Linked DNA regions of Panacibacter ginsenosidivorans. The protein of the gene in region 2 interacts with the protein of the main gene of each other region in a pairwise test. Links are inferred from orthologs where the notes say so. Each region holds a gene or a part of one and is shown on either strand. Other genes may lie near its edges. The genes, in order: FRZ67_RS09435 and topA.

Region 1 (15,874 bases), 1.4 Mb from region 2 along the record:
TGCATTCTTTTGAGAGAGCATTAAAAGTTTCTTCTTATCACCTCCTTTAGGTACTGTAATAACTACATTGTCAAAAGCATTTTCAATTTCAAACGGTACAACAATTTCATCACTTAAACTGTTGAATGTTTCTCTGAGATTTGCTACCGCAAAAGACAATACATCTTCTTCAGTTTCATCAAGTTTTGTTTGCAACTCAACTGTGTGTGTTTGCACAATAGTACCATTTTGTACCATCAGGTAATTAACGTACGCAATATCGTCTTCTTTTAAAATGGAGAACACATCTATATTAGAGATATGTTTGCTTACAATTACTGAACTGGATTGATAGTTTTCGAGATACTCAATTTTCTTTTTAACTTGTTCTGCTTTCTCAAATTTTAAATCAGCTGACAGGATGATCATTTCTTTTTTATAACGCTGAATAATTGGAGTTAGGTTTCCTTTTAGCATTTGCTTTATTTGTTGCAAGCCTTCAGCGTACTCCTGTTCGCTTTGTAATCCTTCACAAGGGCCTTTGCAATTGCCCAAATGATATTCAAGGCATACCTTGAATTTATTTTTTTCTATATTGCTTTGTGTAAGATTAAGCTTGCAGGTGCGTAATGGAATGAATTGCCTGATAAAGCTTATAAGCTCACGAACTCTTCCTGCTGAGGTAAACGGGCCTAAATATTCAGAACCATCATTAATTTTTCTTCTCGTCAAAAAAATACGTGGAAAGGACTCTTTTTTTATTACGATATAAGGATAGCTTTTATCATCTTTCAGGTTAATATTAAATCTTGGCTGAAATTGCTTAATAAGTGAGTTTTCCAATAAAAAAGCGTCTTGCTCTGAATCTACAATCGTAAATTCTATATACTGTATTCGTTGAACTAATTCATGTGTCTTATAACCAGTATATGTTTTGGTAAAATAAGAACTGATACGTTTTCTTAGACTCTTTGCCTTACCCACATACAATAATTCCTTCTTTTCATCGAAGTATTTATAAATGCCTGGTTGCAACGGAATTGTATGCGCAATATCCTGAAATTGTTTAGCTGTCATAATTACGCAACAAAATTAATCGTTACTACTCCATGAAACTGTTATCTGTTGAGTAGTTTCTTTATTTCCGGGCAGTTGTACAATTCTATTGATAAAGAAACTTTCTCCTGTTTTCCAGCCCATTTTTTCAATAATAGTACTATCTCCTTTTGTAAAGTTTTTAGCAATGAACACACGTTTTACATTATTTGTTATTGTGTCTAATAATATATCAAGTGTTTGTAAAGGCAACTTATTGGTTACACTTGTATATGTAAATGTATTACTGGCTGTAGTTACATCGTGAAAGATGGACTCTCGATAATATTTCTTTATGCTCCTGTCATTAATATCATCTTTGAGAAAAGGATTGGCTAATTCTTTGAATTTTGCTGAAGTAATTATTGCCGAATCATTTTTATTATCGGAATCAATGTAGGTATAGCGTATAACAGAAAAACTATCTCCTTTAAGTATTTGAGTTTTAAAGTACTCGTTAACAGGATAAAAAATGGAAGAATCGGTTGAAATAAATATATCTTCTTTTGTAGCATTCTTGTTATTGCATGACCAAACAAAAAAAGTAAGCATAAGAGCAACAATGATTTTTAATGAACTTATCTTTTGTTGAAAATTATTACCGAACGGTGAAAGGAATACGACGCAACTAAAGTTAAATAGTAGTACTGGCTTCTGCATCATACTTTAAAATATTTAAACACTGCAAAAATATTTTAAAAAGATAGTAAAGAAAGTATGTATTTACACTGCAACAAGTAAAAGCGTCTTACTATGTAAAAAAATATTGAAATTATGATTTGCTATTTATCTCAATGCTCTTGTTAAACCAAGTTTAATACCGAAATCAACAGGATATTCACGAATAGGGAAAGAGTTTGCCATTGTTGGCATAAGCTGGTAACGTAATTGAGGGCCTATTTGCCATCTGTATTTGCCAGTGTTGTACCCAAGATATGTTTCAAAATTGACGTTGATATTCCAATTGCGCATAAGCTGAGAACCATCTGCATAATTCTTATAGTTAGAAGTTATAATGAAGGGTTCTTTATCAAATGTATAAGTTGGTTGTATGGCAGTAGCAATACCCCAGGCAAATTTTTTATTTACAGGCCGCCAGTCAATACCAATTGGAACAGCTATTTCGTAATAACGATTCTTCAGCTTAATTGGAGAGCTTCCATCAATATTCCGAAAACCCGAAATGGTGTTGAAAACAAGGTTTGAATTATCTGCACTCAAGGCAACTGTTGCCGGTTCTGCACTATGTACAAATGCATCAATATTGTATTGTCTTGTGTTAAATTGAAGACCGGTACGTATCGCGAATTTTCTTCCGGTATTATATCCCAACGAAAATCCTATTTCATAGCCGGCTGCTGGCCTGTGTTGTATTACATGATTTAAGTCTACGATATAATTGGATGCGTATGGCAACGCTGTCACATATGATTTTGAAAGAGAGCCCTGTACATCGTCTACCAAACGCCTGTAGCTTATGGAAGGCGTTACAAAAAACTGAAAATCAAGTTTTGAAGATCTTTTCCCGATATTTAATAAAGAAGGACTTGATGTTGGCCTGGTAGCACCCAGATCAATATTTACCTGTGAGGAGCTAGCATTTCTCACATATGAAAATTCGTCATTATAAACTGCACTTGTAAAATAATATCCACTACTGTTTGGAACACTGAAATTATTACTGAAAATAAAACGTGCATCAGGTAAAGATGTATTGTGCAGTGTAGTAGCTGAAGTATTGTCGGCAATACTATTCTCATCTTTATTATCCTGTATTTGTACAGGTGCATTAACAGATGTTTTCTCAGGAATATTTATATTAGCCAAATGGTTTGCAGAGAATTCAGTTGATGGAACAATCAATAATTCTTCTGCCTCTTTTTCCTGGATAGTCTCCGTTACTTTAGCAATAGTTTGACGGGTAATATTATTAACGGTAAGATGATCAGCATAACTTTTCTCACTTTCAGTTATTGTAGTAGCTGTTGCCTGATCCTTTGATTGTTCATTTCCAGTCGACTGTGTTTTTTGCTGTACAATAAATTCAGAATGAGGTTTAACCGCAACTGTACCCACTACTAAAGCCGCAATAATAAATACAGCTATTATAGTTAACGCAGGCCATTTCCTGTATCCATGCACTTCGCCTTGTATCTTACGCCATACCTGGTCGGATGGATACATGCGATGTTGGTTAGCCTGGTTTTTCAGGAATTCCTCAAATTCATTATCGTATAACCGATTCCCCATAGAATCAATTCTGTAAAACAGTTAGTTGGTTTTATTATGAGTTGTACTTTCTTCATTTCTTATAAAATGCAACAAGCCTGAAATCTTCTTCTGGTTTATCCAATATCTTTTTCTTTACGAGTATTGATTCCAGCATTGCCTTTGCTCTTGTATACTGGCTTCTGCTGGTACTCTCCTCAATTTCAAGCATCTCAGATATTTCTTTATGATTATAACCTTCAATTGCATAAAGATTTAAAACAGTGCGATAACCAACCGGCAATAGCCTTATACACTCAATTACCTGTTTTGCCTGCATTATAGAAGGTATTGTTTCTTCCTTTACCGCAACATATCCTGCATAGCCTAATTCCAGATTCTCACTAAATTTCTTGTACTTTTTCAAAAAATTGATGCAGGTATGTACAATAATCCTCCTTATCCAGCCTTCAAAAGAACCTTTATTTTGAAATGTATGTATCTGGGTAAATATTTTTATGAATCCTTCCTGCAGCATATCTTCAGCGTCTTCACGGCTTTGCGCAAACCTGTAACACACCGACAGCATTCTAGGACTGTATCTGTTATACAGTTCTCGTTGTGCCGCGGGATTATTTTGAAGGCAGCCCGCCAGAATAGTTTGTTCAGTCATGCAGGTAAATGGGATTACCCTATAAATATAGACAATTTTTTCATTTTATTGCTGCATCGGTTTTCTTAGGAAAACCCCTGGAATTTTTTAACAGGCTTTTTCCGCTTTTGTATTACTCTTTTGAAGACTAGATTGTACAAGCTTTATAATGCGTTTTCAGAACAAAACAACAGGCTCATATTTTGATAAGCCTAATTATTAAGCCGAACGATAAAGTGCTTGCGACGCAACGATGCCGCTATGAAAATATATTGCTGGTATTATAAATAAAAAAAGCCTGCAAAACTGCAGGCTTTAAATGTGGAGCTGGCGGGACTCGAACCCGCGTCCAAACACAATTACCATAAGCTTTCTACATGCTTATTTCATTATTATTTGTCGGCGCAAAACAGGAAACGAACCAACCGATCCTGCGCTTAGCTGTATAGTCTTAAGCAACGGTCACAGCCTTCCATTGCAGCATTCTGTGTTTGTTTTTGAGTCGGCGGCGGAGCTTGGTAACAGAACAACCTGCTCAAGCGGCCCTAATGACTAACTAATCACTGATTAGGCAGCCATGGCATACTGAGTATTGCCATTTAAAGTTTGAATCTTCAGATTAAAGTGCTAATGATACAACGCACTGCATGCTTACACCTACCGTAACCTGTGCTGTCAAAACCAATACAGCCCCATTTAATTTACAATTGATGATTGTAGATTTTAGATCTGTAAAAATATTTATAAGCCAATCTGCATTACTGCTATTAAACTGTTGTTGCGTCGCACTCTTATGCACTTTGTTCTTTATGCAGCAGTGAGAAACGGTTCCATGTTTTCACAATATCGTATTCAGAGAACTATTAAACGAACAGCAAATTTACAAAACAACTACTTATTAATTTCATAAAACTCTTTTCCGTAGCTTCATCCGCATGAACCAGGCTGAAAATTCAACAATATTTTATAGTAAAAGAATAGCAGAACTTGAACAAATACTAGAGCGGCTACATAGCAAAAGAAAAATGCTCGGCTGGTTGCGCTTTGGAATATTGATGTTAACCTTTTTGGCGGTTTATGTAACGTGGGATGCTGATACAGCTTACATTATCACTCTCGCAGTGGGCGGTGCAACTCTATTTTTATTTGTAGTTTCAAAAGATGTAAACAACAAAGAGGCTATAGAAAACTATGAAACATTGGTAGCCATTAATAAAAAAGAATTGGCATTTTCAGATGGGGATTATTACAATGAATATGATGGCAAAAATTTAGAACCGGAACATCACCCATATGCGGCTGATCTTGACCTGTTTGGCAAAGCTTCATTATATCAATACATCAACAGGTGCAATGCAGAAAAAGCGAAGCTGCTACTGGCCAAAAGATTATTACAACCATTAAACAAAAAAGAAATTTTATTACAGCAGGAAGCCGTAAAAGAATTATCTGCAAAACCTCTATGGCGTCAGCAATTGCAGGCATTTGGAATAAAACAGAAAATATCAATTAATACTGAAAGACGAGTCTTTAACTGGCTGAAGGATGAAAAAGAAAAATATTTTGATATGCCTGTTTTCAAAATAGCACTTTATATTTTTCCATTAATAACCATAAGTACTCTGATTTTATATCTTTCAGATTTTATAAGTACATCAATCTTTTCATTGTGTATTATAATTTTTTATTCAATCTCTTTATCGGTAAGTAAAAAAATTACACCTACTTATAATCTTCTGTCAGGAATCGTTACAGAAGTCAATGTGCTGTACAATGAGTTGAACTGGTTTGAAAAGGAATCATTTCAAAGTGAGCTTTTGATTGTAATGCAAAATCAAATCAAACACAATGATACAAAGGCAGCAAATGAAATATTGAACTTAAAAAATATCCTCAATCGTTTCGATGTAAGGTTAAATGTATTTGCGTTTATCATTCTTAATACTTTTTTGTTGTGGGATCTTCATCAAATAATGGCACTAAAAAAATGGAAAGTACAAAACGAGAATCATGTTCCTAAATGGTTCAGTATTATTGCAGAAATTGAAGTATTAAACACAACTGCTACGCTTGCGTTCAATCATGCTGAATGGTGTTATCCGATTATTAGTGATACACATTTTATATTAGAAGGAAAAGAAATCGGTCATCCATTAATTCCTGCAAAACAAAGAGTCAACAATTCGTTCAGCATCACCGGAGCAGCAAAAGTTGATTTAATCACCGGTTCAAATATGGCCGGCAAAAGTACTTTCCTGAGAAGCCTTGGCATAAACATGATACTTGCTTATGCCGGTGCTCCTGTTTGTGCGGAAAGCTTTACAGTATCTATCAGTAAACTTATGAGCAGTATGCGTATTACTGATAATCTTGCGGAAAACACTTCTACATTTTATGCCGAATTAAAGAAGCTAAAATCAATTATTGATGAAGTAAACAAACAAGAAAACTTATTTATTCTGTTGGATGAAATTTTGCGGGGCACAAATTCTTTAGACAGACACACTGGTTCTGCAGCTTTAATAAAGCAGCTTATCAAAAAGAACGCAGTGGCTTTAATAGCCACACACGATGTTGAACTGGCTAGGCTTGAAAATGATAATCCTGCAAACATTTCGAATTATCATTTTGATGTTCAGGTTTCCGGTGAAGAATTGTATTTCGATTACAAATTAAAAGAGGGAATTTGTACAAGTTTAAATGCATCACTGCTTATGAGGAAAATAGGGATTGAATTAGCATAAATAAAAATGCACCTTCTTCATGATGGTGCATTAAAGTAGTATAAAATATTTTTTTTACTTAAACATCCTGAAAATATCCAGTCCCAGCGCATAAGCCATTAAACCAAGCAAGAGCACCATCCCAACCATTTGCGCATATTCCATAAATTTATCGCTCGGTTTTCTGCCGCTGATCATTTCAACCAATGTAAACAAAGCATGACCTCCATCGAGACCTGGAATCGGTAGCAGGTTCATTAATGCAAGTACCAGCGAGAAAAAAGCTGTTAGGCCCCAAAAGCCCTGCCAGTCCCACTTTGGATCAAACATTTTACCAATGCTAAAAACACTACCCAAAGATTCGTTAGGATTTACCTTACCACTAAAAATGAGTTTCAATTGTAGCCAGTAGGATTCAAGTGTTTCATAACTTTTTCTAAAGCCTGCAGGAACAGCTGTTAAAAAAGTATAATCGATCTTTTTCACTTCAAAAGCAGAATCAAGAAAATGCTCATCAATATTATTTGCTATACCAATAATACCTGTTTCAGGCACAAGCACTTTAGCAGGAAGTGTATCTGCTCCACGCAGTATAGTAAGATCAACAGTCTTCTTTTTGTTTTTCACAATCTCATCTCTAAACTCATCAAAAAATATTATTGGCTTTCCATTCACAGCAAGCACTTTATCATTTTCTTTCAGGCCTGCTTTTGCTGCAGCAGATGTATCAGATTGTAAAGAATCTATTGATGTGAAAGGCACACGCAAACCAATATAACCAAGATCTTTAAAATGTATCAGGTTACTGGAGAAATCATCAGGAATTGCTATGTTTACTTTTTCTCCATTTCTGTCAACTGTAAGATTCTTTGTAGAGTTTAGCAGCACGCTCATTCTTATCTTATCAAACTTATCTATATATTGCCCGTCAGCAGTTAGGATTTTATCGCCGCTTTTTAGACCAATGCTCTGCGATAAAGAATCTGTTGCAATGCCGTAAGTCATTTTATTGGTAGGAATATATTCCTCACCCCAATGCCAAAGCATCATTGCATAAATAAGAAAACCAAGAATAAGATTAACCACAATACCTGCCAGCATAATAATCAATCGCTGCCATGCTGGTTTGCTCCTGAATTCATAAGGCTGAGGAGGCAGTTTTAATTGTTCCTTATCCATGCTCTCATCGATCATGCCGGATATTTTTACATATCCACCAAACGGCACCCAACCAAAACCGTATTCAGTCTCGCCAATTTTTTTCTTCCACAAACTAAACCATGGATTAAAGAACAGGTAGAATTTTTCCACGCGGCATTTGAACCAGCGTGCAGTAAGAAAATGTCCTAATTCGTGCAGCGTAACAAGTATTGAAAAAGATAGAATAAATTGTAAAGCCTGCATTCCCGTATTACCCCAGTTGATCGCTAATAAAGTCATACTTCCTTAAATCCCTACAGGGACTTTTTTTGTTTTTAAATTTATGAACCCAGCTTTTGTTTTTTAATAAAGCTTCCGTTGCGTCGCACTCTTCAACGTTCTGTTATCTGCTGAACATGATTACACTTTGCTGAATAAAGAACAAGACGTACAAGTGAGTGACACAACAAAAGCTAAATAGCCCTGAAAAAGCAGGTGCAATAATAGCACATTCATCGTTAACGAAAACAGATATTATGTTTAGCTACATCTGTATAAGAGAAGCGGCAAAATTGCGGGCCTCGCCGTCGCTGTCAAAATATTCATCTAAAGTGGGATTTTCTATGAACGTGATTTTGTTCATGGTACGTTCCACCATTTCTGTGATGTCCAGAAAACCAATGCGGTTGCGCAGGAAGGCAAACACGGCAATTTCATTGGCAGCATTAAGAATGCAGGGCATATTACCACCCTTATACAATGCCTCTGTGGCAAGTACAAGATTGCGGAACGTGCGTGTATCAGGCTCTTCAAACGTTAGTGTATTAGGCTTTTTAAAATCATAGCGTGGAAACTGGTTAGGTAATCTTTCCGGGAAACCCAAAGCATATTGAATGGGCAGTTTCATATCTGGCAAACCCATTTGTGCTTTTACGCTGCCGTCTTCAAACTGCACCATACTATGAATAATGCTTTGCGGGTGAATGACTACCTGTACCTGTTCGGGCTTTAAGTTAAAGAGCCACTTTGCTTCTACCATTTCAAGCCCTTTGTTCATAAGTGTTGCAGAATCTATAGTGATTTTTGCACCCATGCTCCAGTTGGGATGCTGCAATGCATGGTCTCGTTTTACATTGACCAAAAAGTTGGGTTTCTTGCCAAGAAACGGGCCGCCGCTCGCCGTAAGAATTACTTTTTCAATGGGGTTCCTGCTCTCGCCAACAAGACATTGAAAAATAGCGGAGTGCTCGCTATCCACGGGTATTACCGGAGCCTTGTTTTCTGAGGCTTTGCGCATTACAATATCACCGGCAACTACCAGTGTTTCTTTATTAGCCAAACCAATTGTCTTACCATTTTCAATAGCTTTCAAGGTGGGTTTCAATCCTGCAAAACCTACGATAGCAGCCAGCATTATATCATAGCAATCCATTGCGGCAACCTCATCCAATGCATCTTCGCCTGTAAATACTTTTACATGGGTTTTGGAAAGTGCATCTTTTACCCGCTGGTATTTTTTCTCATCCACTATTACCACCATATTGGGCTCAAACTTTAATGCCTGCTGAATAAGTAATTCATCATTGGTATGCGCAGTAAGTATCTCAACGGAGAATTTATCAGGATTGGCAGCAATTACTTCCAAAGCCTGTGTACCGATTGAACCTGTAGAACCAAATATTGCGATGCGTTTTTGAGCAGTCATTATTTCACTTTGTCATTATAAAGTCAGCAAAGATGGTAAAGATAATGTAAAGAGGAACGAAGAAAGAATAGAAAATGAGCTTAAATAAAACAGCCTTAATCTTTTCCAATTGAACGCTATAAACAAAAACCGTTCCCTATTATTTAATCTTTTGAACTTCTATGTTTCGAAGATCACGGATCTTGTACAAAAATTCTTCAAGCCTGCTCAAAGGCACACCAACTTTTAAAATGCAGAATAACTGTGTTTCCTGTGCCAATATGCTGCAATTGTATTTTTTTACAAGGATCATCACGTCATTCATCTGCGTGTAATCGTACTGCAACATATAATTAACTTCTACCGCTTTTGCAATTATCGTAGTTAACTGCAACGCCATAGATGTGGCGTTTTTATAAGCATTAATAAGACCAGGCACCCCTAATAAGGTGCCGCCAAAATAGCGAACTACAACAACCAGCGTATTGGTAAGCTCTTTACTGTCTATTTGCCCAAGTATTGGTTTGCCTGCTGTGCCGGAAGGTTCGCCATCATCGCTTACACGAAAATTATTGCCATCTAAACCAATGCGGTAAGCAAAGCAATGGTGCACTGCTTTTGGATGTTCTTTCTTTAATTGCTGCAAATGATTTTTAAATTCCTCAACATCTTTTATAGGGAAAGCATACGCCAGAAAGCGACTGCCTCTATCTTTAAATTCGGCTACGGATTGCTGACCTACTGTATTGTAAAACTCCTTTTGTTGCATTAATTAGTTTTCTTGTAGTGAGCTATCCTGTCATCCAAAATTTTTGTTGAACCTGTAAATTGATGATTGCTTAACTCCGGTGCTGCTAAGCCTTCCTCAACAATCAATAACTCGTTTGTTATAATTCTTGCTTCATCCCACAAGCCTTCATCAATAAAAGTTTGCAGCAGTTTTGCGCCACCTTCTACCAGTATACTTTGAATATTATTTTGGTAACAGGCATTGAGTATTTGATGAACAATACTTACATCATCTGTAACCTGGTAAAGCCCCCCTCTAACTCCCCCCGGTGGGGGGAGAATTTTGAAAACATCTTCTGAATGTTGCAATGTGTTAAAAATAATTGTCGGTTGTTTTCCATCAAAGATTTTCAAGTTGCGTGGCAAACGCAAATGCATATCCACAACCAACCTTGTTGGGCTTTTACCACTCCATAACCGGTTTGATAATTCAGGATCATCCAATAAAGCAGTGTTGGTACCAACCAATATCGCGGCTTCTTCACTACGCCATTTATGTACGAGTTTATTGGTCAATGCATTTGTAATAAGTAATCTTTTATCTGTTTGTTTTAAAGCCCTCTCCTTTGGAGAGGGTTTGGGTGAGGTTGCAATTTTTTTATTCGCTGTTTGCGCCCATTTCAAAATAATATATGGTCTGTGTTCTGAATGAAATGTAAAGAATCGTTTATTCAATTCTTTGCAAGCTGATTCAAGTACACCAACTTTTACATCAATACCTGCGGCTAAAAGTTTTTCAATTCCTTTGCCATCAACTTCTTTAAAAGGATCTCTGCAACCAACAACAACATTTGGAATTTTCTTTGCTATGATAAGATCGGCGCAGGGTGGTGTTTTGCCAAAATGTGCACAAGGTTCAAGTGAAACATAGATAGTGGATGAAGCAATCAAATCATGATCCTTTTCTGCAACACTGTTAATACAATTTACTTCCGCATGTGCCTTGCCATATTGCATGTGATAGCCTTCGCCAATTATCCTGCCTTTATATACCAACACCGCACCCACCATAGGATTGGGGGCAACAAAACCTGCTCCCATTTCTGCAAGCTGTAAACAACGGTGCATGTATTGTTCGTCTGCTGTCATTTATTTTTATTGGCCCAGCTGTATTGCTACTATTAAATGTTGTTGCGTCGCACACTTGTACGTTCTGATCTTTACGCAACATATTTGCAAGCCGCAAAACTAACCGAAATCATCTTAACATTGCAGTATGGGCATCCAGGAAGCTTATACTCAACTCATGTATCAATTGTTTGAACTGTATGATGACAGGGAATCAGCCAATATTGCAGACTGGACAATCGAACATATTACTGGCTTCAAAAGAATTGACAGAATAACCAATAAGCAGTTTCCTTTAAATATTTTGCAAGAGGAATCGCTAAAAACTTATACAGAACAATTACTACAACACAAGCCTGTACAATATATTTTGCACGAAGCTTGGTTTGCAGGAATAAAATTTTATGTTGATGAAAATGTATTGATACCAAGACCTGAAACGGAAGAACTGGTAATGTGGATTGTTGAAGAGACTAAAAAGTCAAAAGTAAAAAATCAAAAAGTTTTAGATATTGGAACTGGTAGCGGTTGTATTCCTATTGCTTTGAAAAAGAAACTCCCGGAACTTGATGTGCATGCATTAGATGTTTCTGAAGACGCATTAAATGTTGCAAAGAAAAATGCTGTAACACAAAACGTAGATATAACTTTTTATAAAACAAATATCCTCGACAGGGATAAATGGAACTCACTTCCACTTTTTGATATCATTGTAAGTAATCCACCATATATAAAGCAATCAGAAGAAAAAGAAATGCGTGATAATGTATTATTGCATGAACCACACCTTGCATTATTTGTTCCCGATGAAGACGCTTTATTATTTTATAAAACTATTACTGAACTTGGCTTGCAGCATTTAAACAAAGATGGTCAACTTTTTTTTGAGATCAATGAGATGCTGGGAAATGAAGTAAAGGATTTACTTAAGCAGAAAGGCTATTCAAATATTGAAATAAAAAAAGACATGCAGGGAAAAGACAGAATGGTAAAAGCAAGCTTTACTTAACAATAGCTACAACCTTTGCCCCGGCACGTTTAGCGCTTTGCATAACTTTGAATACTTCTCCATAATATGCAGAAGTATCTGCATTAACAACTACAGAAGGTGTATCTACAAAGGCTCTTTGCTTCATTACTTCTGCTTTGAGAATAGTATCGATCATGTTTATATCAATAAGCTTTTGACCAAGATATAATTTCTGTGCCTTATCAATAGAGATTACAATATTCTGTTTTGCTTTTGTATCTTTTTTGCCCGCAGGGTTATTCACTTTTACAATATTTGGATTGGCAAGTGTAGATACAATAAGAAAAAAGAACAACAGTATGAACAGGATATCGTTCAGCGCATTAGCGTGAAGTTCTCCATGTGATTTGCTTCTTTTCAGTTTCATTTGTCTTTATTACTGTTGTTTCCGTTTGAGAAAAAATCTGAACGTACAAGTGTGCGACGCAACGAAAGCTTAATGCTTATTCAAAAGCTTAGCTCATAAAAAATTAGCGTGTTGGCTCCTGCAACATATCTACAAAATCTGCGCTTGCTGCTTCCATTTTATTTACCGTTTTACCGATCTGTGCATTCAAAAAATTATAAGCCAGGTAAGCAAGCAAACCAATGATCAGACCACTTGCAGACGTTACCATTTTTGTATAAATACCACCCGCAATGGAAGCAGGTGTAAAATCTCCTGTTGTACTGATGGCCGAGAACAATTGCAACATACCAAAGATGGTTCCAAGAAAACCGATCATAGGCGCAATGCCATACACCAGCGATAAAATAGAAATATTGCGTTCCATTTTATACACTTCAAGATTGCCTACATTCTCCATGCTTTTTTCAATGGCATCAATTGGTTTACCAATGCGCTGAATGCCTTTGTCTATAATGCGTGCAACAGCATTGTCAGTATTTTTTGCAAGATTTCTTGCAGCGCTCAGGTTGCCTGTCATAATATTATCGCGGATGATGCTCATAAAATTTGCATCGATCTTTGAAGCTTTATTAATAGCAAAAAAGCGTTCAAAAAAAACAAAAATGGTGGCCACAAATAATGCGTATAAAGGATACATCAAAAAACCGCCTTTCTGTAATATGCTCCATGCACTTTCTGTTTGCGGCGCTACTGCATTTATGGCTGTTGTAACGCTGTCCTGAACCTGTAATAATACAACCATGATATAAATTAGGTTTTTGCTAAAGTATGTGTTAACTCAAAACAACGGACAATGTGTGTATAAATTATCAACCTGTGTATGATTTAAGAAAGATTTTGCACAAAGGGGAAAATTATGAACCCGGCTAAAGCAGTTGTGGCGTCGCCTGTTGCGTCGCACACTTGTACTTTTTATCCTTACGCAGCAATAAAACAAACAACAAAAAAATATCGGCCGGAAATTTCCGGCCGATATTTCTACTGTTTACTAATTAGTTATTATTTCTGTTTATCGGTATTCATCTTCAACATGGCCATTATCTGGTTCATTGTTTTTTGCATGCCATCTGTACTTCCATCAAGAAACATAATATTGCCTTTACCAACTTCAGCAAAATTTTTGATTGCTTCTGTCCACATGCTAAAGAGAATAACGTTTGTGTCAAGGTTGGCTTGTTTCATTTGTTCTGCAGCCTGACTCATACCTTTGGCCACTTCTTCTCTGAACAATGCAACGCCTTGTCCGCGCAATCTTGCAGCTTCTCTTTCTGCTTCTGCAGCTATTTTTATAGCGTTACCTTCTGCTTCCGCCGCTTTTGTTTTTGTGATCAATAATGCCTGGCCTTCATTTTCTGCAGCAGCTTTTAAATTATTACTGGCAACAACTTTGCTCATGCTGTCAATAATTGCCTGATCGAATGTTATATCATTGATCTGCAAATCAAGCAGATGGTAACCCCATTCTTCCAGCACATGATCTACTTCAAATTTTACAGCATCAATAATTTCTTTTCTCAAACCAAGAATTTCTGCCTGGCGTTTCGTAGCTACAAATGAACGGATATTACCTTCAATTGTTCTTACCAATGCCTGCATCAAATCCTTATCACTAAAGAATTTGAAAGCTACTTTTTTGATCGTTTCTTCCTCTGCACCCATTACTGCATAAAGCAGCATGCTTTTGAAATATACATTGGCCTGGTCTGCAGTAACCGCCTGGAATTCGAGTTCCACAGAACGGTTCTGTATACTGATACGTTTATATATCTGTTCTATTACCGGGATCTTGAAATTCAATCCCGGCTTTAAAACACGCTGATATTTGCCAAACATTGTTATTACACCAATGGTACCCTGGTTTATAGATACGAACCCGCTAAAAAATATAAAGATTATGACGAGCACCCACCAGTAAGAAATAAATTCCATATTGTTAGATTTTAAAAAGGAAAGATAAGCATTGGAACATCAAGTTTAAAAATTAACTGTTCTCCTCCCATACCTGTACAAGGTTTACCAAAACTTCTACTGCTTTCTCCATATCCTTAACAGCAATCCATTCATGCTTGCTGTGTATAGCCTGCATGCCGGTAAAAATATTCGGGCAAGGTAATCCCATAAAACTTAAGCGGCTACCATCTGTTCCGCCACGAATTGGTTCATTCACTACATTTAAACCTGCACGTTTGTATGCTTCTGCTGCAAATGCAGAAACCTGTGTATGCTGATCCAGTATTTCTTTCATGTTGCGATACTGTTCCCATACTTCAAATTGCATACCTGCTTTGGTATGTTTGCTCATTACTTCTTCAGCAATGGCTTCCAGTCTTTTCTCATGCTTTTCAAGATTGGTTGTAATAAAATCGCGGATAATAAATTCTATGGTTGCTTTTTCTGCAATTCCATTTACTGAAACAGGATGCACAAAACCTTGTCTTCCTTTGGTTGTTTCAGGACTGAATTCATTTTTTGGTAATGCGGCTAAAATTTCTCCGGCAATCTTTAAAGCATTTACCATTTTGTCTTTTGCATAACCTGGGTGAGAGATAACCCCGTTTATAATAATCCTTGCGCCATCTGCACTAAATGTTTCATCTTCAAAAGTGCCGGCTTCGCCGCCATCTAATGTGTAGGCATAATCTGCACCTAACTTTTTGAGATCGAGTTTTGCGGTGCCTTGTCCTACTTCTTCATCAGGCGTAAAAAGAATTTTAATATCTCCATGTCTTATTTCAGGATGCGATACAAGATAGTTTGCCATATCCATAATAACAGCTACACCGGCTTTATCATCAGCGCCCAATAGTGTTAATCCACTTGCAGTGATAATGTCATTACCAATATGTTTTTCTAAATAAGGATAATCTTTTTTACTGATCACCTGTGTTGTATCATCTGGCAGTATAATGTCTTCTCCGCTATAATGTTTATGTAGTATAGGTTTTACGTTGGTGCCACTGCAATCAGGTGCTGTATCTACATGACTGCAAAAACAAATTGCAGGAACTTTTTTATCTGTATTGGAAAGAATGGTTGCATACACATAACCATATTCATCTGTATGCGCATCTGCCAAGCCAAGACTTAATAGTTCTGA
Region 2 (16,020 bases):
TTAGATTTGTAAGACCAACATGAAACCAACTAACAGATTTTTGCTTGTATTTATCCTGGGATTACTTTCTGCAATAGGCCCATTTTCCATTGACATGTACCTGCCGGGATTTCCTGATATAGCCAAAGACCTGAATACAACTGTTGCAACGATCTCGCTTTCTTTATCAAGTTTCTTTATTGGGATATCTGTTGGGCAATTAATATATGGGCCATTGCTTGATAGATTTGGGCGCAAAACGCCTTTGTATGTTGGATTGATCTCGTATGTTATAACCTCTGCAGGCTGCGCTATGGCTGCATCTTCACATCAATTAATCATACTGCGATTCTTGCAAGCGCTGGGTTCATGCGCAGGTATGGTAGCTTCGAGAGCAATGGTTCGCGACTTGTTTCCAGTAAATAAGACTGCAAAAGTATTTTCGCAATTAATGCTGGTAATTGGTGTATCACCGATCATTGCACCAACTGCAGGCGGTTATTTAACTGCTGCATTTGGATGGCACAGTATATTCATTGTGTTAACTATAATGGTTGCATTGATTCTTGTTGGCGTACATTTTTATTTACCCGAAAGCAGAAAGGCAGATAAAAATGTTTCGCTGAAACCAACACTCATTTTTAAAAATTATGTAAATGTTTTAAAGGAGCCACAATTCATCACGTATGCTTTTACAGGGGCATTGGCATCTGCGGGATTATATGCATATATTTCTGGTTCACCATTTGTGTGCATGCAATTGTTTCATGCGTCTGAAAAATTATATGGATGGATCTTCGCTATCATCGCAAGCGGCTTGATTGCGTGCAGCCAGGTAAATAGTTTCTTGCTTAAAGAGAAGAAAAGTGAACAAATCATAAAAAGAGCTCTGCTCTTTCAATCAATAACAGCAATACTTTTATTCGTTTGCACTTCATTTGGTTTACTCAATCTTTTTGGAACAGTTGCCTTCATCTTTGTTTTTCTTTGTTGCCAGGGTTTTATTTTTCCCAATTCATCTGCATTGTCACTGGCACCTTTTACAAAGAATGCGGGCAGTGCATCTGCCATGCTTGGTACTATTCAGATGAGTATTGGCGCTTTAAGTTCTGCAATGGTAAGCTTCCTTAGTAATAATACTGCACTGCCTATGACCGGCGTTATGGCAATTTGTGCTACCGGGGCATTCTCCATTTTATTGATTGGTCATACCATCATACGCTATAAGGCAAAACAGGAAGATGTAAATGAAGAGACTGCAGAAATGATAAGTAATTTATGAGTTTTTTTAGCCTCTCTTTGGACTAAGCATGATGCTTTTGTTGCGTCGCACTCTTGTACAGCCTGAAATAAAGGAGCTTTATACGCGGTGATGATCGGGCTTCCAGTTTGTAATTGAGTTTTTTATATCCTTACTGCTTAAATTTTCTTCTGCAGCACGCTGCGCCAGCATTGGCATTTCTTCATCAGGAGCAAAACGTAAAGCTATGATCTGAGACAAAGTTAAACGATTGTCAAGCCTTCTCCCCGTCAATACAAAATGTCTGAAATTCTCTTCTGCTCTTATGGCTCTGTCCTGCGCCCTTAAAGGAAAACTTCTTATATACCAGAATAAAAGACACAAAATAATTGCTGCCAAACATATAAGCGATGCAGAATACAAATTAGCATGATCATATAGAGAGTTATACAGATTTACAATTGAGCCTATTAATAAAGCTATGATAGCTGCTGCAGTAATAAAATGGAAGCCTGGAACATATTGTGCATGATTTTTATGGTTCTGCTCTTTCATGTAAAATTATTTGCAATAAAAATATCAATAAAAAAATCAAAGTGCTTTTATTTCTTATTTGGTGTATGACGACGTCTTTTCAAATGCTGAATAGAGGAAAATAAGTACAAGTGAGTGACACAACAAAAGCTTTATAGTAGTAATCATGCAAAGTAAATATCGTCTCTAATACATCTTCAACAAAGCTTTTTACAGTTTATAGGTATTATTTCAAAGCAGAAGATGATATGATGGATAAGCTATAAAACAGAGGCTCCCGAAAATTTTCGGGAGCCCGTTTTTAGTACATTAACTTTTGGACGATGAGGATATTGGATATTTATACTGCTAATTTATGCATGCTTTAACATTCGGTCCAAATCAATTGAACATTTGAATATCCAAATAAGACACAAAATATCTTAAGCAGACATAAAATAATAATATATACATTGATAATCAACATTATAAAATTTCGCTTAAGCATAATTAAAAAAGTTTTATGATTTCCATTTGCTGCATGCCTTAGAGCTTTTTACAGATGATAAATTACAACATTACATGAAAAAGCAAGTACTAAAGGCGCTGAATCGACTTACACCTAAGTCAATTTATCTAATATCTGCTATAGACTTCAGTTTGCCTTCAGCGAACATCTTGCGCATAAGTTTTTTATCAAACTTACCAACACTGGTTTTAGGAATCTCATTTAATTGCAAATAATTTTCAGGTATTTGATACCTCGAAAAATGTTTGCATAAAAACTCCTGCAATTCAATTACAGAAAATGTTTCCTGTTCTTTACAAACAATACAAGCTAAGGGTCGCTCAAGCCATTTATCATCTGGGACTGCTATTACTGCAGCTTCTTTTATTTTTGGATGATTCATTAGTGTTGTTTCCAAAGCCACGCTTGATATCCATTCTCCCCCACTCTTTATCAAATCTTTTGTTCTGTCTGTAATTTGCATGTAGCCGTATTCATCAATAGTGCCTACATCACCTGTTTTAAACCATCCATCTCCCGTAAAATGTTCCTGATCATTCATATTATAATATCCAGAAATGATCCATGCGCCTTTTACTTCAAACTCTCCTGCTGTTTTTCCATCTCTCGGAGCAATAGCGCCATCTTCCATCATAACCCTCATCTCAACACCAGGCAGCAAAATGCCCTGCTTTGCTCTTATTTTTATTTGCTGTTCATAATTCAGAGATGCATGCTCATTTTGCAAACGCGATACTGTTACAACCGGGGAAGTCTCCGTCATGCCCCAGGCATGCACTCCATGCAATCCAAAATCTCTTTCAAAATTTTCAATTAATCCTGCAGGTAATGCAGAGCCACCAACAATATATTCTTTCAATGCTAATTTTTCTTTTGGCGGATTTTTTTTCATCTCTTCATAAATACCCAGCCAAATGGTAGGCACACCATTGGCAATTGTGACTTTCTCCTTTTGCATGATGTTAATTAATGCAGCAGGCTGCAAATGCATTGAAGGCATTATCATATCTGCTCCTGCCATCATACAAATAAAAGGGAAGCCCCAACCCATTACATGAAATTGCGGAGATACAGCCATCACACGGTCCATAGCAGAAATGTTTGCAGCATTTGGCGTCATAGCACTCAAAGCATGCAAGAAAGTTGACCTGTGCGAATACAATGCACCTTTCGGCTCTCCTGTAGTGCCACTTGTATAACACATAGCACAAGCGTCGTTTTCTTCGACTGGCATCCATTCAAAATCCATAGATTCTTTAGCGATCAATTCCTCATAATGTATTGCACCGGCCAATGATGTTTTAAAATCTTTGGGAGCATTTAATAAAATATATTTTTTTACATTAGGAGTATACGCAGCTATCTTTTCAAAAATGAGTACTACCGATGCATCAATAAACAATACTTTATCTTCTGCATGGTTTATAATGTATGCAATCTGCTCAGCAGATAAACGCAGGTTAACCGGATGACAAACTGCTCCTGCACCAGGAATGCCATAGTATAATTCCAAATGCTGGTAATGGTTCCATGCGAATGTTGCAACCCTTTCACCCGGTTGCACATTTAACTGATTTATCAATGCTGCAGCCAGTTGCTTTGTACGTTTGTACATGTCAGCATAAGTATACCTGTGCCATGAACCATCAGGCAACTTTGAAACTATTTCCTTATGTCCAAATACACGGTTACTATAATCAATAATGGCATTGGTGGTAAGCGGGTACTGCATCATTTGTCCGGCAAGCATATCGTTAGATTTTGTTCTTTAAAGTTTGTAAATATTAAGCAATCATGCAACTATAGTTTGAATCGCCTGTATGAGCCTGGCTTTAATATCACTGGTCATCGTTCCTTGCGTCGCACCCTTGTACCATTTATCTGTATGCATCAATATATTTACTATTATTTTCTTTTGATTTTCTAATTAAATACTCCATCATAATTTTATCTTTCCAAAAATTCTAAACAACCTTGAATTATAAAATAGAAAACAAGAAAAGTGCAATAGATGGTAAAGGCAGCTTTGCATTAGAAAGGATTCCCTCAGGAAAAAAGATCGGTAATCTTGGTGGAGAAATTATCAGCTTAAAAGAAGCAAGAAAAAGAGCCAGTCAAACCAAACGCGTAGCAATGGTAGAATTTGGTGATGGACGTGCATTGGATGCAAGCATTAATCCCAATGAACTTCGCTATATCAATCATTCCTGTTCACCAAATACTTATATGCGTGTATGCTATAGTCGTGTAGAATTTTACGCTTTACGCATAATAAAAAAAGGAGAAGAACTTACCTGCAATTACGGCCCAACACATCACGATGGGAAATTAAAATGCAGTTGCGGAAGCCCGAACTGTAAAGGTTATTTATAAAATAAAAATCAATTTATGACTTTTAAAAAATTTCTATTCCTCATAAGCCTTGCATTTATTGCTTGTATAACGCATGCACAAAATACTATGATCACTATCCTCGACTCCGGCAGAAAAACTTCTATCCGGGGATTAAGTGTTGTAGATGACAACATTGTTTGGGCAAGTGGCAGCAATGGCACTGTGGCAAGATCTGTTGATGGTGGCAAAACATTTGAATGGCTTACTGTTTCTGGTTATGAAAAAAGAGATTTTCGCGATATTGAAGCATTTGATAAAAACACTGCTTTGATTATGGGTATTGCAGAGCCGGCCATTATTTTAAAAACAAAAGATGGTGGAAAAAGCTGGTACAAAGTTTTTGAAGACAGTACCAAAGGAATGTTTTTAGATGCGATGGACTTTGATGGCACAAAAAATGGGATTGTTGTAGGCGACCCTGTTAACGGAAGACTTTTTGTAACAGGAACAAATAATGGAGGTGATTCATGGGATAGATATTATGCCATGCCGGTATCATATAATAACCAAGGATGTTTTGCTTCAAGTGGCACAAATATAATTTTATTAAAAGACGGTGATTACAGAATTGCCAGCGGTGGCTATGTTTCAGAATTTATGAATGGCCTGGATGGCGAAATACTTCCTTTAAAGAAAGGTAAAGAAACCACAGGTGCTAACTCTGTAGCTATGTGGAAAGAAAAAAATTTTGTAATAGTAGGAGGAGATTTTACTAATGACAAAGATTCTACGGAAAATTGCGTTCTATCCTTTGACGCAGGCATAACATGGAAGGCGCCCACTACCCCACCCCACGGTTATCGTAGTTGCGTTGAATATATTACCAAAGACAAACTCATTACATGCGGTACAAGCGGTGTTGATATTTCAAACGATGGCGGTATGAACTGGCAACTGATCTCAACACAAAGTTTTCATGTATGCCAAAAAGCTAAGAAAGGAAATAAAGTTTTTCTTGCAGGCAGCAATGGCAAAATTGCAATGCTCGTAACGAAATAAACAGTATAAATTTTTATTGCCGAATAAAGTTATAAACGCTGAAGTGTGCGACGCAACAGGCGTTACCATGAAACATTGCAGCTGACTAACAAAATAAATATTGCAATATTCACAAATACTAAAATAAAATAACAGGAAGATTTGTAAATATAAAAGCTGACCTCCCAAAAAAATGCCCGCTAAAAAGCAGGCATTTATGATTTGAAAACGATGTTTACTTTTTCTTCGCGGACTTTTTTGGAGCTGATTTTTTTGGAGCTGATTTTTTAGTAGCTGCTTTCTTTGGCGCTGCAGTTTTCTTTGCGGCCTTTTTTACAAATGCATCAGGCACCTGTGTCTCAATCATCTTCTTTACATTATCTATCGGAATTGCTGCAAGTTCTTCTGTTGAATATTTTTCATTATCATCTTTACGGGTGATCTTCAACATCTTTTTTCCAAAACGTATGAATGGGCCCCAGCGGCCATTCTCAATCGAGATCTTTTCTGCAGGCCACTGCTGTATATAGCGGTTACTTTCTTTTTCGAGTTTCTTTTCGATGAGCTCTTCACAATCTTTTTGTGTAAGCCTGTCAAAATTATAAGCCCTTGGAATATTAATAAAAAGATCGTTCCATTTTATAAATGGTCCGAATCTTCCTTTGCCTTTTGTTACAGGTTTATCTTCATACATAGCAATAGGCGCATCGGCTGTTTGCTTATCTGTAATGAGTTCTATGGCCCTGTTAAGATCAACCGTTGCAGGGTCTTCGGTTCTTGGCAACGAAATAAAATCTTCGCCCCATTTTACATAAGGGCCATAACGACCGGCATTTACAGAAACTTCTTTGCCTTCATGCTCACCAAGCGTAAGCGGCAGTTTAAAGAGTTCCATTGCTTCATCATAAGTAATGGTCTCAATACTTTGAGTTGGTTTCAGTTTTGCAAAACGAGGCTTCTCTTCATCACCCGCATCGCCTATTTGCACCATTGGACCAAAGCGCCCCATTCTTGCCACAACTTTTTTACCGCTTTCAGCATCTGTGCCTAATTCTCTTTCACCTTTTATACGTTCTGCATTTTCTAAAGTATTCTCTATATCTTTTTTAAATGGTTTATAAAAACCATCCACCATTTTTGTCCACAGTTTTTTGCCATCGGCAATCTCATCAAACTCTTCTTCGATCTTGGCAGTAAAACCATAATCCATTACATCATTGAAATACTGGTTAAGAAAATCTGTAACAACCAGCCCAAGATCTGTTGGAAATAATTTTGATTTTTCTGCACCTGTTGTTTCCTGTTGTATCTCTTTTGAAATATGATCACTTGCCAGCACCAGCACCTGGAAATTTCTTTTGACGCCTTCCTTATCTCTTTTTTCTACATAGCCTCGTTTAAGAATAGTAGAGATTGTTGGCGCATAAGTAGAAGGGCGACCGATACCTAACTCTTCCAGCTTCTTAACAAGAGAAGCCTCTGTATATCTTGGTGCAGGTCTTGTAAAGCGTTCAATAGCTTTCATTTCTCTGAAATCCAGTTGTTGTCCAACACGCAATGGCGGTAACACACCTTCCCCACCTTCTTCTTCTGTAACATCATCATCATCGCGGTCTTCCATATATACTTTAAGAAAACCATCAAACTTTAATACTTCACCCTGTGCTGTTAATTCAGCCTTATTAGTAGATACGTCAATCTTCGCAATTGTTTTTTCCAACTCTGCATCAGCCATCTGCGATGCCATTGTTCTCTTCCAGATCAGTTCATACAAACGTCTCAATTCCTCATCAGGAACGCTTGTGTTTTCCATATAAGTTGGACGAATAGCCTCATGCGCTTCCTGTGCACTTTCATTTTTATTTTTATACTTACGTGTTTGTGCATATCGCTCACCGTACATATTAGTTACCTGTGCTTTCGCAGCCTCCATAGCAGTGGTACTCAAACTAACACTGTCTGTACGCATATAAGTAATGTGACCGCTTTCATATAATTTTTGCGCAAGCAACATTGTTCTGCTTACACCATAACCAAGTTTGCGGCTTGCTTCCTGTTGTAAAGTAGATGTAGTAAACGGCGCAGCAGGAGATTTTTTCGCAGGCTTTACCTGTATATCTTTCACCGTATATTTTGCACCAATACAACTCTTCAAAAATGCTTCAGCATTTTCTGCATTTGGTTGTCTTGCAGCTTCTGCTTTGAATGTTACATTTCGTCCTGCAATATCATTAGCTGCAAAAGATGCTTCAATTTTAAAACTGCTTGTGGCAGTAAATGCGTTGATCTCTCTTTCTCTTTCAGCAATTAGTCTTACTGCAACACTCTGTACACGTCCCGCACTTAATGATGTGCCCATACTCATCTTACGCCATAGCACAGGACTTAATTCAAAACCAACGATCCTGTCTACAACACGTCTTGCCTGCTGTGCATTTACAAGATTCATATCAACAGTGCGTGGATTACCTACAGCAGCTTTAATAGCAGGTTTGGTGATCTCATGAAACACAATACGTTTTGTTGAAGATGGATCCAGACCCAACACTTCACATAAATGCCAGCTGATGGCTTCGCCTTCACGGTCCTCATCCGTTGCCAGCCAAACCTCGTCATATTTTTTGGAGAGTTGTTTTAATTCGCTGACTACTTTTAATTTATCATCAGGAACTTTATAACGCGGCTGGTAATTATTATTTACATCAATACCCATTTCATCCTTTTCAAGGTCGCGAATGTGACCGTAACTGCTTTTTACGGTGAAGTCGCTACCGAGTATTTTTTCAATGGTTTTTGCTTTTGCGGGAGACTCAACAATCAATAAGTTTTTTGCCATGCTTCGCTTTTATTTTTTATGAGCCGGGCTGCAGTAATACGCTTCAACGCCTGTTGCGTCGCACTCTTCAGCGTCCGGAACAATATGCAACGATTGAGCGGTTTTAGTTATTTCTTTAAACAATTTCATATCCTAATAAGTTTGTTTCAGATATAAAAAGCATTGTCATAAAAGCCTCTTCGTGCAATGCAATATTAGTTCAATCATTTAAAATGCAAAAAAAACCTGCAAATACGAATGGTCATTTGTAAGTAAGAACAATAAGTTTATTGCAGCAGTTCTTTTCAGAAATGAAAACAAAAATTACTGTGATGGTAATTTATTGTTGCCAGAAAAACTGGAAGTACAAGTGAGTGACACAACAGGTGATGCTATAATATACAAAGGCCAAGAACCAAATATTGTCACACATTATTGCAGCAAAAAATCCATCACCATTTTCTGCACTTTTGCATCTCTGTGAATTTTATTATGACCTAAACCGCTTGTAGTAATAAATTTTATATAAGGTAGATTTTCTTCCTGCAGATCAAGCGTGTCTTTGTAAGGGCAAATGTTGTCATCGGTATCATGTATCCATAAAACAGCTGCGTTAAAATTTTTCACTGCTCTTATAGAAGAATACCAGGATACAGGTAACCCTCTTGTGCGCAATATCTCTTCATTAAAAAAAATCCTGAATGAATCTGACAAATGCAGCATCTTAAAAAAAAGATCTACCTGAGACGCAGTTTCCGTTGCCGGGGCTATCAAAACAATTTTTTTCTTTTCATCTTTTATTCTTTCCATTGCAAATGTGGTGGCCATACCTGCAATGGAATGTGCAATGATGCCATCAACAGGGCCATATTTATTTTCAATCTGAACGATCATTTCACTGTACACAACTGCATTCAAATATTTTCCGGCGCTTTGTCCATGCCCCAAAGCATCAAAAGCCAATACATTGAAATGATTGTTTAAAAGTAGTTGCACATATTTCTCAAAGCGGTAACTGCAACTGTTCATGCCATGGCAAATAAGAATTGTTTTTGCACTTTCTTTATTGCAAGTCCATTTTGAACCACGAACCATATTGCCATTAAATGTAAAAAATAGCTTTTCTGCTTTGTGGAAAATAGCAGGCCTTTCCGCTTTCCGATATGTAATGTATGGCGTAAAAAATAATTGCAGTACGGATGCTGCCGCTTTTTGCGGAGATAGCTTTTCAAGGACTTTAAATTTTGTTTTATAAAACCTGAGAATGATACTTTGTGTTAAGGTTAGATCCATATTACTATATTGACCTCAAAGATAGTATCGGTATATTATTGATTAATTCCTTTATTGAAAGTAGTTCGCAAAATATATTTAGCACATAGCTTTGCAATAAACAGCATACATGAATATTGTTTTGATAGGCTCGGGCAATGTGGCTACCGTTCTTGGGAAATCATTAAAAGAAGCGGGGCATAATATTGCGGCAATAGTAAGCAGAAACAAAGAGCATGCAATGGAACTGGCACGTATTTTACAAGCTGACTCAACTACAGACATAAAACATATTTACACCGATGCTGATTTATACATAATTGCAGTAGCAGATAATGCTGTAAAAGAAGTAGCTGAATCTTTACACATACAAGGAAAAATAGTAGTTCATACTTCCGGTGCTGTTTCAAAAGATATACTGCGAAATGTTACAAAAAATTATGGAGTACTATATCCTTTACAAAGCCTGAGAAAAGAAATAAATTATAAACCTGTAATTCCTTTGTTGATTGATAGTAACAACCCTGAAACATTAAATGCAATTCGTTTACTGGCCGAATCAATCTCTTCCAAAGTAGCAGTTGCTAATGATGAACAAAGATTGAAACTACATGTGGCTGCTGTTATGGCTGCAAATTTTTCCAATCATCTTTATACATTGACCGTAGATTATTGCAGCAGAGAGAATATTCCTTTTTATATGCTTATCCCCCTGATCCAGGAAACGGCCATCCGCTTAAATGAATTTGCACCAAAAGATACACAAACCGGTCCTGCTATAAGGGGGGATTATACAACTATTCAAAAGCATTTGGAATTGCTGGCAGATTACCCGCAATTGAAAAGTTTATATGAAAGTATCAGCAAAAGCATTACAGATTTTTATGGTAAATAGCAACGGGCTGTTTGAACAAAAAAAAATCCCCACCGGAAAACCTGGCAGGGAATTGTTATGAGCAAGCAACCGATCGCAAATGAGGAGACAAAATAAGGGATATTTTTTTGAACAAACAAGTGTTAGTTATTATTTCCTGTTAAATATTTTTCTTTTTCCTTCAGTAGCATCACTTTATTGGAAAACCTTCTATTCCTGTAGTTTTGTCTCAGGTCGGTGTTACCTCTTAAACGTGGCGCCTTGTTCAATAAACAACTAATTGTACAAGAGTGCGACGCAAGCGGTGATGCAATGAAGGCAAAAGCCCGGTCCATAAAATAAAAATTTATCATTTACCCATTTCCACATTATGAATTCACTCGAACTATTTCACTCCATTACCACTTTTGTTTTTGATGTGGATGGAGTATTAACAGATGGAACTTTACTTGTAATGCCAGGTGGTACTATGGTTCGCCGAATGAATATCAAGGATGGATATGCATTGCAGCTTGCTATAAAAAAAGGATACCAGGTTGTAATTATTTCGGGCGCCAATTCGCCCGAAGTGGAAGAAAGGCTGGATAAACTTGGTGTAAAGGAAGTTTATATGCGTGTAGAAGATAAATTAAGCCTGCTGCAAAATTATATGCAGTTGCATAATGTAACTGTAAACCAGGTATTATTTATGGGTGATGACATTCCTGACCTCGATGTAATGAGCGGTGTTGGCTTACCATGCTGCCCTAATGATGCAGTTATTGAAATAAAAGGCATCTCGAAATACATCTCACCTTTTAAAGGAGGAGAAGGTTGTGTAAGAGATGTGATTGAAAAAGTACTTAAGCTCCGCGGCGACTGGAGTACAGATACACATATAAGAGCGCAATAATTTATTATTCTTTATAAATCTTTCGCAGTTATTTTGCACATAATTTTTGCTGATTGAAACTGATAGCTGCATTTTTCAGACTTGTTCGCTGGCCCAATCTTGTTTTTATTGCGTTAACGCAATTGCTTTTTGTTTACTGTATTGTAAAACCGGTTTTTAGCAACAGTCCTTTACAACCAAATGTGCATGGTTTAGATTTTGTACTTATCTCTCTTTCTTCTATTCTCATTGCTGCTGCTGGTTATATAATCAACGATTATTTTGATCTCAATATAGACCAGGTAAACAAGCCCGATAAACTGGTTGTAGAAAAAATAATTAAAAGGCGCTGGACGATTGTATGGCATATAGTCTTAAGCACAGCAGGTGTTGCAATCGGCTTTTATGTAGATTTTACCAGTCGCATATGGTTGCTTGGTTTTTCAAATGCTATATGCGTTACGTTACTTTTTATATACTCCACCTCTTTAAAACGCAGGTTGCTAATTGGCAATATTCTTATCTCTTTGCTTACAGCATGGGTAATATTGGTAGTGGCATGGTGTGAGTACAATCACCTTATTCATTTGAACAATGGCCTGCGTGCAGACAAAATATTAAGAGAAACTTTTTTGTATGCAGGTTTTGCATTCATTATATCGCTGATAAGAGAAGCCGTAAAAGATATGGAAGATGTAGAAGGTGACAGGCGGTACGGTTGCAAAACAATGCCAATCGTTTGGGGCATTAATGCAACCAAAGTTTTTGTAGCAGTTTGGCTGGTTGTACTTATAGCTGTACTAATAATTGTACAAGTATATGCGTTGCGACTTGAATGGTACTGGAGCGTTGTGTATTGTATGCTTGCTATAGTTATACCACTTATATACATTTTCAGGAAACTCTTTGCTGCAAAAACTTCTGCAGATTATCATAAACTTAGTACCTTAATAAAACTCGTGATGTTTACCGGTATACTTTCTATGATCTTCTTTAAGATTTATTGATCGTGATTTTTATGAGTCCGGCTTTTTATTTTCATGGCGTCACCGCTTGCGTCGCACTCTTCAGCATTCTGAACTTTTATAAACTTTTCAACACAACTATAATGTATAATTAACAACAAAGTTTAAAACCGTAAACTTGTGCTCACAAACTAATAAACATTTTTTTGCATGAACAGGATCATCCTTGCATCACAATCACCACGCAGAAAACAATTACTTGAATGGGCAGAAATCCCTTTTGATATTATCATACAACCAACTGATGAAAGCTTTCCTGCAACCATGCCCGTTGATGACGTACCTGTTCATATTGCTTTGCATAAAGCTAAAGCAGTGCAGGAAATATTAAATGACGAACAAAAACAAATGACCATACTTGCAGCAGATACCATTGTTGTATTGGATAATAGTGTGATTGGCAAACCGAAAGACAAAGAAGATGCCATTAATATTCTTACTGCTCTTTCGGGCCATGAGCATAAAGTAATAACAGGCGTTGTAATTGTACAAGGTGATAGTATTATTTCTTTTGCTGATACTACTACTGTGCTTTTTCATACACTAACGCCAACCCAGATAGAATTCTATGTTGATAAATACAAACCTTATGATAAAGCCGGCGCTTATGCTATACAGGAATGGATCGGTGTGGTAGGTATAAAAAAAGTAGAGGGTGATTTTTATAATGTAATGGGTTTACCGGTAAGCAGGGTTGTACAGGAGCTGAATAAATTTAATAGCTAATTTGCATTCTAAGTTTTTGTTCATTATCTTAAACAAAAATCCAACTCACCCTTTATGAACGAACGGCTGCTGCAATTTATATGGCAATTTCAATATTATAATAAAACGCAACTCACTGTTGTTGACGGAACTCCTTTAACTATCATTTACCAGGGAAAATTAAACAGCAACCAGGGCCCTGATTTTTCTGAAGCAAAGATCAAAATTGGCAATACAATATGGGCAGGAAATATTGAAATCCATGTAAGGTCTTCTGATTGGAACATGCATAATCATAATGCCGATGCCAACTATTCCAATATTATTCTGCATGTAGTTTGGATTAATGATTTGCAGCTTACCGATAAAAATGGTGAGCCTGTTCCAACACTCGAATTGCGACCTTTGGTTTCGAAAATAATGCTGCAACATTATGATCAGTTAATGCAGTCAAAAGGTTTTGTGCCTTGCGAAAATCATTTACCGTTACTTTCAGAAATGGGCTGGCTTGCATGGAAGGAGAGGCTTGTTGCTGAACGTTTGCAAAGAAAGACTGGAACCGTACTTAAATTTTTACAGCAAGCCAATAATCACTGGGAAAAAGTTTTCTGGTGGATGCTGGCAAAGAACTTTGGCATGAAAGTAAATGCTACTGCATTTGAACAAATGGCGAAAAGCATTCCAATAAATGTATTGGCTAAGCATAAGTACCAGTTAAACCAATTAGAAGCATTATTTCTTGGTCAGTCGTTATTATTGAATGGAGATTTTAAAGAAGATTATCCCAAAATGTTGCAGAGAGAATATAAATTTTTATCAGCCAAATATCAATTAAAGTCAATTAATAAAGAACCGGATTTTCTACGTATGCGCCCGGCAAATTTTCCAACAGTTCGTCTAGTGCAACTTGCCGCATTAGTGTTTAAATCAACTCACCTTTTTTCATGCATTCTTGAAATAGAAACGATTGAACAGCTATATGAACTATTAAATGTAACTGCAAATGATTACTGGCATTATCATTATCTTTTTGATGAACCAACAGAATATAAACCAAAGAATCTCGGTAAAACAATGACAGATAATATTATTATCAACACTATTGTGCCGGTTCTTTTTGCGTATGGCATATACCACAAAAATCAACAGGCAAAAGATAAAGCTGTTTATTATTTATCGAATCTTTCTGCAGAGACGAATAATATTACCAAAGAGTGGAAGTCAAAAAAAGTCATCAATAAAACTGCGCTGGATTCACAGGCATTGATCGAACTAAAGAATAATTATTGCAATGAAAAACTTTGCCTGAATTGTGCAATAGGAAACAAGTTATTGAAAGCTGACGCATAAAAAATAGTACAAGAGTGCGACGCAAGTAAAGCTAAATAGCTATTCAAACGCCCGGTTCAAAAAACTATACAAAACTAAAACTGTCACCATCAAACAAACCTTTATCACTCAATTTTAAATGAGGTATAACAAGCAATGCCATAAAGCTTAGCGTCATGAATGGCGCGGAGAATGTTGAGCCCAACTCTTTCGCCATTTTATCAATAGCTGTGTATGCTTCTGCAACTTCATACCCATTTTTGTTACTCATCAAACCGGCAACAGGTAACCCTATTACCATTTCAGTGGTATTGCTGACACAGCTTACGCCACCTTCTTCTGCAATAACAAGATTAATTGCCCTTGTAATACTTGCATCATCAACTCCTACTGCGATGATGTTGTGACTATCGTGCGCAACACTCGATGCTATTGCGCCTTTTTTAAATTGAAAATTTCTGATAAATGCTTTTGCGACAGGTGCTTTGGAATAACGATTAACAACAACAATTTTCAATATATCATTTGTCGTATCGCTAATAATAAATCCATCTTTTACCAACGGCTTTAAAAAAAGTTTATTGGTAATAAGTTGTCCTTCTAATGCTTCAATTACGGCTATTACGGATTCATTGTTGTAAGGAATTTTAAGATCACCTTCAATGATTGCATCGCAATCAAATTTATTGATAGTAGTTTCATCAACACATTCAATCAATGACGTACCATTCTCTGCAACAACTTTTCCATCAATATATGTTTGCACTACTTCAAATGATTGCAGATCTTTCACCACAATAAGATCAGCAGCATCTCCTTCTTTTAATAAACCAACATCAAGTTTATAATGCTGCGCAGGATTAATACATGCCGCTCTTAAAACATTAAAGACATCAATCCCTTTTGCAACGGCTCTTGCACAAAGCTGGTTAATATGACCTGCAACCAAACTGTCAGGATGTTTATCATCACTGCAAAACATTATTTTGTTTGGATAGTCCTGAAGGAGATCAATCAACGCTTCAAAGTTCTTTGCGGCACTGCCTTCGCGAATCAATATCTTCATACCGAACTGCAATTTATCCAGCGCTTCTTCTTTTGTAAAACATTCATGGTCTGTACTAATGCCCGCATTAATATATTGCTTTGCCTGTTCCCCTCTTAACCCAGGTGCATGGCCATCAACAGGTTTACCTAATGCATGTGCTGCAGCAATCTTTTTCATCACTTCTTCATCTTTAAATAATACACCCGGGAAATTCATCATTTCACTCAGGTATTTTATTTCATGTTTTTCCAATAGTTTTTTTACATCATTGCTGTCGAGTGCTGCACCTGCTGTTTCAAAAGTTGTTGCCGGCACACAGCTTGGTGCACCAAAATTAAATTTGAATGGAACTTTTTTCCCATTGTTTATCATGAACTCCACTCCTTCCATGCCACACACATTGGCTATTTCATGTGGGTCGCTTACAGTTGCAACAGTGCCATGCACA

Evidence for each region.
Region 1: the proteins of topA (region 2) and FRZ67_RS09435 interact in binary tests that used the Escherichia coli proteins (3 or more experiments, as listed by UniProt). The link is inferred for Panacibacter ginsenosidivorans from one-to-one orthologs.

What each region holds. Positions count from the first base shown.
Region 1 is NZ_CP042435.1:2,246,788-2,262,661, reverse strand. What follows is about bases 8,447-11,427. They hold FRZ67_RS09435 (IMPACT family protein), read right to left. Parts: upstream 10,251-11,427; coding sequence 9,642-10,250; downstream 8,447-9,641. Other genes in these bases: ribD (bifunctional diaminohydroxyphosphoribosylaminopyrimidine deaminase/5-amino-6-(5-phosphoribosylamino)uracil reductase RibD), read right to left, coding at 10,250-11,359; FRZ67_RS09440 (1-deoxy-D-xylulose-5-phosphate reductoisomerase), read right to left, coding at 8,447-9,502. Also shown: excinuclease ABC subunit UvrC, read right to left, coding at 1-1,056; FRZ67_RS09470 (hypothetical protein), read right to left, coding at 1,072-1,626; FRZ67_RS09465 (outer membrane beta-barrel protein), read right to left, coding at 1,861-3,324; FRZ67_RS09460 (RNA polymerase sigma factor), read right to left, coding at 3,377-3,955; FRZ67_RS09450 (MutS-related protein), read left to right, coding at 4,870-6,678; RIP metalloprotease RseP, read right to left, coding at 6,733-8,097; more of FRZ67_RS09440, read right to left, coding at 8,342-8,446; prmC (peptide chain release factor N(5)-glutamine methyltransferase), read left to right, coding at 11,487-12,347; FRZ67_RS09420 (ExbD/TolR family protein), read right to left, coding at 12,340-12,735; FRZ67_RS09415 (MotA/TolQ/ExbB proton channel family protein), read right to left, coding at 12,839-13,519; FRZ67_RS09410 (SPFH domain-containing protein), read right to left, coding at 13,777-14,706; pepT (peptidase T), read right to left, coding at 14,759-15,874.
Region 2 is NZ_CP042435.1:893,102-909,121, forward strand. Bases 5,669-8,795 are described here. They hold topA (type I DNA topoisomerase), read right to left. Parts: upstream 8,470-8,795; coding sequence 5,869-8,469; downstream 5,669-5,868. Also shown: FRZ67_RS03725 (multidrug effflux MFS transporter), read left to right, coding at 20-1,261; FRZ67_RS03730 (DUF6526 family protein), read right to left, coding at 1,340-1,774; FRZ67_RS03735 (long-chain fatty acid--CoA ligase), read right to left, coding at 2,365-4,011; FRZ67_RS03740 (SET domain-containing protein), read left to right, coding at 4,236-4,634; FRZ67_RS03745 (WD40/YVTN/BNR-like repeat-containing protein), read left to right, coding at 4,650-5,654; FRZ67_RS03755 (alpha/beta hydrolase), read right to left, coding at 8,881-9,741; FRZ67_RS03760 (Rossmann-like and DUF2520 domain-containing protein), read left to right, coding at 9,851-10,615; FRZ67_RS03765 (KdsC family phosphatase), read left to right, coding at 10,965-11,486; FRZ67_RS03770 (geranylgeranylglycerol-phosphate geranylgeranyltransferase), read left to right, coding at 11,540-12,472; FRZ67_RS03775 (Maf family protein), read left to right, coding at 12,641-13,216; FRZ67_RS03780 (DUF2851 family protein), read left to right, coding at 13,271-14,545; ade (adenine deaminase), read right to left, coding at 14,610-16,020. UniProt on the Escherichia coli protein: Releases the supercoiling and torsional tension of DNA, which is introduced during the DNA replication and transcription, by transiently cleaving and rejoining one strand of the DNA duplex.